Regions from separate parts of the Kocuria sp. KH4 genome, predicted to be linked through region 2. Evidence: riboswitches for the same ligand, from Rfam matches in the RefSeq annotation. Region 2 holds a riboswitch; the other holds the start of a gene.
The links. Region 2 has a riboswitch for S-adenosylmethionine ahead of ACWCOM_RS11580 (MetQ/NlpA family ABC transporter substrate-binding protein). Riboswitches for the same ligand answer to the same signal wherever they lie in the genome.

Region 1: it holds a riboswitch for S-adenosylmethionine, as region 2 does, so the genes downstream of both, ACWCOM_RS06105 (bifunctional o-acetylhomoserine/o-acetylserine sulfhydrylase) here and ACWCOM_RS11580 (MetQ/NlpA family ABC transporter substrate-binding protein) in region 2, are expected to answer to the same signal.

Annotation. Positions count from the first base shown of each region.
Region 1 is NZ_JBSJYX010000005.1:181,026-185,358, forward strand. Features, by position in the region: gene ACWCOM_RS06090 (S9 family peptidase) at 1-475, opposite strand, end outside; gene ACWCOM_RS06095 (CPBP family intramembrane glutamic endopeptidase) at 586-1,365, shown strand; gene ACWCOM_RS06100 (VOC family protein) at 1,403-2,041, opposite strand; SAM riboswitch class IV at 2,182-2,297, shown strand; gene ACWCOM_RS06105 (bifunctional o-acetylhomoserine/o-acetylserine sulfhydrylase) at 2,375-3,763, shown strand; gene metX (homoserine O-acetyltransferase MetX) at 3,760-4,333, shown strand, end outside.
Region 2 is NZ_JBSJYX010000014.1:83,524-87,856, reverse strand. Features, by position in the region: gene ACWCOM_RS11590 (GlsB/YeaQ/YmgE family stress response membrane protein) at 182-451, shown strand; gene dxr (1-deoxy-D-xylulose-5-phosphate reductoisomerase) at 564-1,850, shown strand; SAM riboswitch class IV at 1,897-2,013, shown strand; gene ACWCOM_RS11580 (MetQ/NlpA family ABC transporter substrate-binding protein) at 2,105-2,980, shown strand; gene ACWCOM_RS11575 (methionine ABC transporter ATP-binding protein) at 2,977-4,053, shown strand; gene ACWCOM_RS11570 (methionine ABC transporter permease) at 4,110-4,333, shown strand, end outside.

The DNA.
Region 1 (4,333 bases), on a different contig from region 2:
CGAGCAGCTCCCCGTCCTCGGAGACGTCGAAGCTGCCGAGGGAGTAGAACTCGTGCTTCGCGGACTCCGCGTTGGCGTCGAGCAGCACCTGCTCGCCCGCCATGGGGGTCCCGGGCTCGACGACGGGCGGGGTCCAGTCCGCGAGGACGTCCCCGGTGGTCGTGGCCGGGACCCGGCAGAACACCTGGTGCGCGCCACCCTCCACCGTGCGGGAGAAGTACCACCAGTCCCCGCGCCGGTTCGGCACCGACAGGTCGGTCTCCCGGGTGCGGCCCCTGATCTCCCCGAAGATCGACTCCCGCAGCCCGGCCAGGTGGGCCGTGCGGGCCTCGGCGTAGTCGTTCTCCGCGCCGAGGTGGGCGAGCACCTCCGGGGACTCCTTCTCCCGCATCCACTCGTAGGGGTCGGAGAAGACGTGGCCGTGGAAGGCGCGCTCGGCGGGCTGCCGGCGGATTCGCGGAGGAAGAGCTGTCATGGTGCCCATCCTAGGGAAGGCGCACCGCCCGCCGCCCGCCGGGCGGGCGTGCGGCGCCGGCGGGCGGGGCCGGTCCCGGCGTCCCGTCCGGGCGGTGCCAGAATGGCCGCATGAGCACCCCCGCGCACCTCGCCCCGCGACCGCCGGCCTTCGGCTCCACCCGCGCCGACCTGTGGACGCAGGTGGTCCTGGTGCTGGGGGTCTCCCTGGGCGCCTCGGCGCTCTACGCGGTGCTTTCCCTGGCCGAGCAGCTCGCCCGCGGCCCGCTCTCGGAGGCGGAGGCGACGATGAACCCGCCGCTGAGCCCGCAGCCGCTGCTCGACCTGCTGCGCCAGCTCACGGGCATCGGCCTGGACCTGGTCCCGGTGCTGCTGGCCCTGTACCTGCTCGCCGGGTCCGCGGGCGCGCTGGGCACGGTGCGGCGGCGGATCGGGCTCGACGCCCGGATGCCGGCCCCGGACCTCGGGCTGGGCACCGTCCTGTTCCTTGTGATGGGCCTGGGCACCCTGGCCCTCTACGCGGCCGGGCGAGCCCTGGGGCTCACCGCGGAGGTGACGACGTCCGGGCTGGCCGACCACTGGTGGACCGTGCCGGTGCTGCTGCTCTCCGCGCTGCGCCACGCCCTGGTCGAGGAGGTGGTGGTGGTCGCGTTCCTCACCGACCGGCTCACCCGCATCGGCTGGCGCTGGCCGGTGGTGCTGGCGGTCACGGCGCTGTTCCGCGGCAGCTACCACCTCTACCAGGGCATCGGGCCCTTCCTGGGCAACGTGGTGATGGGCCTGGTCTTCGCCGAGCTCTACCGGCGCACCGGGCGGGTCATGCCCCTCGTCGTCGCACACTTCCTCCTGGACGCCGTGGGCTTCCTGGGCGTCGGCCGGCTGCTCGGCTGAGGCGGGTCCGCCGTGCGGGCCCGCCCCGGCCGGCGCCTCAGATGGTGACGGGCCCGTCGGGGGTGCCGAAGGACACCGAGAGCAGACCGGGGGTGCCCTCGGGATAGCGCCACTCGACCTCCAGGTCCTCGAGCGCGGTCTCCACGGGGGTGCCCAGCCACTCGGCCACCCGCTCGGGCGCCCCGGCGATGCACATCCCCGCGAGGGCCACGTCGGTGATCCGGGCCTGGGACGGGTGCATCTCCGGGGCGGAGTCGAAGTGCACCATGAAGGGCAGCTGGGGGTCGGCGATCAGGCCCTTGACGCCGATCTGGCGCCACTCCAGGCACCGGCCGTCCGGGAACACCCGGTGGCCCGGCACCGCGTGGCGGCCGAGGCGCTGCTCGAAGGGCGCGAGGTCCTCGACCTCCACGACCCAGCCCAGCCAGCCGCCGCCGGCCTCGGAGCGGGCGCGCACGGCCCGGCCGAACGGTGCCTTCTCCGCCGCGGGGTGCTCGAGGACCTCGACGACCTCGACGTACTGGTGGTTGGTGAGGGGGAGGATCATGTTGCGGGTGCCGAAACGGGGGTGCACCCCACCCTTGACCGGCTCGATCCCGAGCTGGTCGGCGATGCGCTCGGTGGTGGCCGCGAGGCCCTCCGGGCGGCAGGCGTAGGACACGTGGTCGACTCTCATGGGCTCATCGTGGCACCGTGTGAGTTTCGTCTCCAAATCGGTCCCCGCCGGGGCGGCCCCGGTCCGTCCGGACCGTGCGCGGGGTGCCCGCCGCGCCCCGGCTTGACGCCGTGTCACCCGAATCCGGAGAATGCTGTCCAGGTCATGAGCGCCAGCGTCCAAGCCCCAGCTAGCTGGCCGGCAACCCTCCCCCGCGGTGGGGTGCCCTGGGTGAAGACCGGGCTCCTCGCGACCGGCGAGCGAGCAAGCGCGGGTCCTCGGTGCCCGGCCGTCGCACGGCAGCACCGCCACGGTCGGCCACCGGACCCCTGACACCCGCAAGGAGTCTCCGGCATGTCCGAGTCCACCGCGTCCACGACCGAGCGCCCCGCGACCGCGCTGCCCACCCCCGAGCACCCGGCCGGCTGGTCGTTCGAGACCCAGCAGATCCACGCCGGCCAGCGCCCCGACCCGGTCACCGGCTCCCGGGCCCTGCCCATCCACCAGAGCACGTCCTTCGTCTTCCCGGACGCCCAGGCCGCCGCGGACCGCTTCGCGCTCGCGGAGCTGGGGCCCATCTACACCCGCATCGGCAACCCGACCACGGAGGTCGTGGAGAACCGCATCAACGCCCTGGAGGGCGGGGTGGGCGCCCTGATGCTCAGCGCCGGGCAGTCGGCCACGACCTTCGCGGTGCTCAACCTCGCCGGGGCGGGCGACCACGTGGTGGCCAGCCCGAGCCTGTACGGCGGCACGTACAACCTCCTCAAGTACACGCTGCCGAAGCTGGGCATCGAGACCACCTTCGTGACGGACCCGGACGACCCGGAGGCCTGGCGGCGGGCGGTGCGGCCGAACACCAAGGCGTTCTACGCCGAGACCATCCCGAACCCGCGCAACGACGTCCTCGACATCGAGACGGTCTCCGGGATCGCCCACGAGCACGAGGTGCCGCTCATCGTGGACAACACGGTGGCGACCCCGTACCTCGTCCAGCCCTTCCGCTGGGGCGCGGACATCGTGGTGCACTCGGCCACGAAGTTCCTCGGCGGGCACGGCACCGCGATCGGCGGCGTGATCGTGGACTCCGGCGCGTTCGACTTCGGCCGGTACCCGGAGCGCTTCCCCGGCTTCAACGAGCCCGACGAGTCCTACGGCGGGCTGGTCTACGCCCAGGCCCTCGGCGCGGAGGGGGCGTTCGGGGTCAACCTCTCCTACATCCTCAAGGCGCGGGTGCAGCTGCTGCGCGACCTCGGCTCGGCGATCTCCCCGTTCAACGCGTTCCTCATCGAGCAGGGCATCGAGACCCTGTCGCTGCGCATGGACCGCCACGTGGCCAACGCGGGGGAGGTGGCCCGCTGGCTGGAGGCGCGCGAGGACGTGCGCTCGGTGAGCTGGGCGGGGCTGGAGTCCTCGCCGTGGCACGGCCGGGCCCGCAAGTACGCGCCCCGCGGCGCCGGGTCCGTCCTCGGGTTCGTCCTCGAGGGCGGCCGGGCGGCCGGGGCGGCGTTCGTGGACGCCCTCACGCTGCACTCCAACGTGGCCAACATCGGCGACGTGCGCTCCCTCGTCATCCACCCCGCGTCCACCACGCACAGCCAGCTCCTGCCCGAGGAGCAGCTCGCGGCGGGCGTGGAGCCCGGCTTCGTGCGCCTGTCCGTGGGGCTGGAGCACATCACGGACATCCTGGCGGACCTGGAGCAGGGCTTCGCGGCCGCGGCCGCGGCCGGAGGGCAGGAGTGAGCGTGACGGTGCTGCGCGGCCCCGGCGCGCCCGTGCGCGAGGACGGCGTGCCGCGGCACGCCGAGATCGGCACCCTGGAGCTGGAGTCCGGCTTCCGGCTGCCGGGTGTGCGGATCGCCTACGAGACCTGGGGCGAGCTCGCCCCGGACGGCTCCAATGCCGTGCTCGTGGAGCACGCCCTCACCGGGGACACCCACGTGGCGGCCGGGCGGGCCCGGCCCGGGGCCCCGGAGGCGCGGCGGCGCGCCGCCGAGAGCGGCGGGTGGTGGGACGGGCTGGTCGGCCCCGGCGCCGCCATCGACACGGACCGCTACTTCGTGGTGTGCGCCAACATCCTGGGCGGCTGCTACGGCTCCACCGGGCCGTCCACCCCGGCCCCGGCCGAGGTGGACCCCGAGCGCCGGCCCTGGGGCTCCCGCTTCCCCCTCGTCACCGTGCGCGACTCCGTGCACGCGGAGGCCGCCCTGGCCGACGCCCTGGGCATCGACGCGTGGCGCCTCGTCGTCGGCGGCTCCATGGGCGGGGCGCGCGCCCTGGAGTGGGCGGTCACCCACCCCGAGCGGGTCCGGG
Region 2 (4,333 bases):
ACGCCCCGGCGCCGGGCGGGCCGGGATCGTCCGCTGCGGACGCCGCCCGGATTCGCGATCGACAAAAGACAGGAGCCTGATGGTCCGGTAGGGTGGGGCCAGAAGCCGGCCCAGGGTATTCCTGGGAAACTCGCCGGTTGCTTACAATGAAAGTCCCTCCCGGGACGGATAAGGAGCAATCATGGGAATCATCAGCTGGATCGTTCTCGGTCTCATCGCAGGCGCCCTCGCCAAGCTCATCATGCCGGGCAACCAGGGTGGCGGCATCATCGTCACCATCGTTCTGGGCATCGTCGGCGCCCTCCTCGGAGGCTTCCTCGGCTCGCTGATCGGCATCGGCGACCTCGAGTCCGTGTTCGACATCGGGACGATCATCACCGCCGTCGTGGGAGCGCTCATCGTGCTCTTCATCTGGGGCGCGGTCACCGGCCGCCGGGGCCGCACGCACTGACCCGCAGCCCAACGGAACCCGAGGCCCCGGCCACCGGCAACGGTGACCGGGGCCTCGTGCTGTCCGCACCCGCCGCGCCCGGGCGCCGCTCCGGCCGGGGGATACTGGGGCCATGAGCTCCCCCTCCGCCGCGTCCGGCCCCCGCCCGATCCCCGTCCCCACCCCCGAACTGCGCGCGCTGGCCGCCGCCGGCCCCCGCCGGGTCGTCGTGCTGGGCTCCACGGGGTCGATCGGCACCCAGGCGCTCGACGTCGTGCGGGCCGCCAACGGGCTCGACGGCGGGGCGCCGTTCCGCGTGGTGGCCCTCGCCGCCGGCCGGGGCCGTCTGCCGCTGCTGGCGGAGCAGGCCGTGGAGACCCGCGCCGCCGTGGTCGCCACGAGCGGCGGCGGGGAGGACGCCCGGGAGCTGGCCGTGCGGATCGGCGAGCGCGCCGCGGCCGTCGGCGCGGGGGACTACCGGCCCGAGATCCTGCACGGCCCCGACGCCGCCACGGCGGCCGCGGCGCACCCCGGTGCCGACCTCGTGCTCAACGGCATCACCGGCTCGATCGGTCTCGCCCCCACCCTGGCGGCCCTGCGGGCCGGGCACCGGCTGGCGCTGGCGAACAAGGAGTCGCTGATCGCCGGAGGAGCCCTGGTGAAGGAGGCGGCCGCGGCCTCGGGCCTGCCGGACGCCCTGGTCCCGGTGGACTCCGAGCACTCCGCCCTGGCGCAGGCGCTGCGCGGCGGCAGCGCCGCCGAGGTGGACCGGCTCGTCCTGACGGCCTCGGGCGGTCCGTTCCGCGGCCGCACCCGAGCGCAGCTGGAGGCAGTGACCCCGCGCGAGGCGCTGCGCCACCCCACCTGGGACATGGGCGTGATGGTCACCACGAACTCGGCCTCCATGGTGAACAAGGCCCTGGAGGTGCTCGAGGCGCACCTGCTCTTCGACGTGCCCCTCGAGCGCATCGACGTGGTCGTCCATCCCCAGTCGGTGGTGCACTCCATGGTCCAGTTCGTGGACGGGTCGACGCTGGCCCAGGCCTCGCCGCCGGACATGCGCCTGCCCATCGCCCTCGGCCTCGCCTGGCCGCACCGGGTGCCCGGCGCCGCCGCCGCGTGCGACTGGACGCGGGCGACCGAGTGGACCTTCGAGCCGCTGGACCGCGACGCGTTCCCCGCCGTCGACCTCGTGAAGGCCGCCGGCGAGCGCGGGGGCACCCACCCGGCGGTGTTCAACGCCGCCAACGAGGAGGCGGTGCACGCCTTCCACGACGGGCGGATCCGGTTCCCGGCGATCGTGGACACGGTGGAGGCGGTGCTGGGGGAGCACCAGGACCACGGGGGCCTGGACCTGGAGGCCGTCCTGGAGGCCGAGCGCTGGGCCCGGCGGCGGGCCCAGGAGGTCCTGGCCCGCTGAGCCGGGCCCTCCCCGGCTCCGGGTGCACGTGCTAGTCTGTCGGGCGGATGACGAGTCCCAGCGCGCAGCCCTGGCTAGCTGGGCGGCAACCCTCTCCCGTAGTGGGGTGCCCCAGGTGAACCATCCGGCACCGGCCATCGTGGGCCGGCGGCAAGTACGGTTCGACCGCGGACGCGCCCTCCGGCGCGCCCTCGACCGTGGCCGTCGGGCCCGGTGGGACCTCCCGACATCCTGGATCCACGGAAAGGCACGACATGCGATCGCAGCGCCTCACCCTCCTCGCCCTGACCACCACCCTGGGCCTGACCCTCACCGCCTGCGGCGGCTCCGACCAGGCCGCCGGGCCCTACGACGACGGCGTGATCACGATCGGCACCGACGGCCGCACCCAGGTGCACGAGGCCTTCCTGGAGGAGGCGGAGAAGGCCGGCGTCGAGGTCGAGCTCGTCGAGTTCACCGACTACAACCAGCCCAACGCGGCGCTCACCAGCGGCGACCTGGACATGAACTGGTTCCAGCACGGTGCCTTCCTGGCCGACTACCGCAACAACTCCGGCGAGGACATCGTCCCCATCGGGTCCACCTCCATCTACCCGCTGGGTCTGTACTCGGAGCGCTACGACTCCCTCGACCAGATCCAGGAGGGCGACGAGATCGCGGTGCCCAACGACGCGATCAACCTCGCCCGCGCGCTGCTGCTGCTGCAGTCGGCCGGGCTCGTGGAGTTCACCTCCGACACCACCGCGCCGTCCGAGCTGGACGTCGACACCGAGGCCTCCAAGGTCCGGGTCACCCCCGTCTCGGCCGAGCAGACCGTGCTGTCCCTGAGCTCCACCGCCGGCGCCGTGGTCAACAACACCTTCCTCGCCCGGGCCGACATCGACCCCAACACCGCCCTGTACTCGGACGGCGAGGACAACGAGAACGCCCTGCCCTACGTCAACTTCTTCGCGGCCACCGGCGCCAACAAGGACGACGAGACCCTCCACCAGGTCGCCGACCTCTTCCACACGGACGCCGTGCTGGCGGCGGAGCAGGCCGAGACCAAGGACACCGCCGTGTCCAAGGACGTCCCGCAGGAGGAGCTGATCGAGGTCGTCGACCGGTACGCCGAGGACCTGCAGAAGTGACGGCCCCGGGCGCACCCGACCGGGCCCGCCACCCCGACGGCGACGTCATCGTCCGCTTCCAGGACGTCAGCAAGACCTTCGCCACCGGCCCGGCCAAGGCCCGCCGCGAGGTCGTCGCCGTGGACAAGGTCTCGCTCGAGATCCGCCGCGGGGAGATCTTCGGCGTGATCGGCTACTCGGGGGCCGGCAAGTCCACGCTCGTGCGGCTCATCAACGGCCTGGAGCCGGTGACCGCCGGCTCCCTGGCCGTCGACGGGTTCGAGGTCGCCGGGCGCAAGGAGACCGAGCTGGCGCCCGTCCGGCGGGAGATCGGGATGATCTTCCAGCAGTTCAACCTGTTCACGTCCCGGACCGTGGCCGGCAACGTCGAGTACCCGCTCAAGCGGGCCGGCTGGCCGAAGGACAAGCGGCAGGCGCGGGTCGCCGAGCTGCTGGAGTTCGTGGGCCTGTCCGCGCGCGCCGGCAACTACCCGGAGCAGCTCTCCGGCGGGCAGAAACAGCGCGTGGGCATCGCCCGCGCGCTGGCGACCAGTCCGAAGCTGCTCCTGGCCGACGAGTCCACGAGCGCCCTGGACCCGGAGACCACCCAGGAGGTGCTGCAGCTGCTGCAGCGGGTCAACCGGGAGCTGGGCATCACGATCGTGATCATCACCCACGAGATGGACGTGGTCCGGGCGATCGCCGACCGCGTCGCCGTGATGCAGGACGGCCGGGTGGTGGAGCACGGCTCGACCGTGGACATCTTCGCCCGGCCCCGCACCGAGACCGCGCGCCGCTTCGTCTCCTCCGTCCTGCACTCGGTGCCGGACGAGCGCGAGGTCGAGCGGCTGCGCCGGACCCACCACGGGCGCCTGGTGATCGTGGACGTCGGCGACGGCGTGGACATCGGCGGCGTGCTCTCCGACGGCGCCGCCCGCGGGGTGCGCTTCACCATCGCCTACGGCGGGATCAGCGTGCTCCAGGAGCAGTCCTTCGGGTCCCTGACCTTCGAGCTGACCGGTGCGGACGCGGCCGTGCAGGCCGTGGTCGACGAGCTGTCCCGCATCACGACCCTGAGAGAGGTGGCCGCGTGAACGACTGGTCCGTCCTGGGCCCCGAGCTGCTCTCCGCGCTCGGCGAGACCCTCTACATGGTGGCCGTCACCCTCGTCCTCGCCGGGCTGCTCGGGATGCTCGTGGGGGTCGGCCTCTACGTGACCCGCCGGGGCAACATCCTGGAGAACCGCGTGGTGCACGAGGCGCTCAACCTCGTCGTGAACTTCGTCCGGCCGATCCCCTTCATCATCCTCCTGGCCGCCCTGGGGCCGGTCACCGAGGACGTCGTCGGGACCCGGCTGGGCCCCAACGCGGCGAT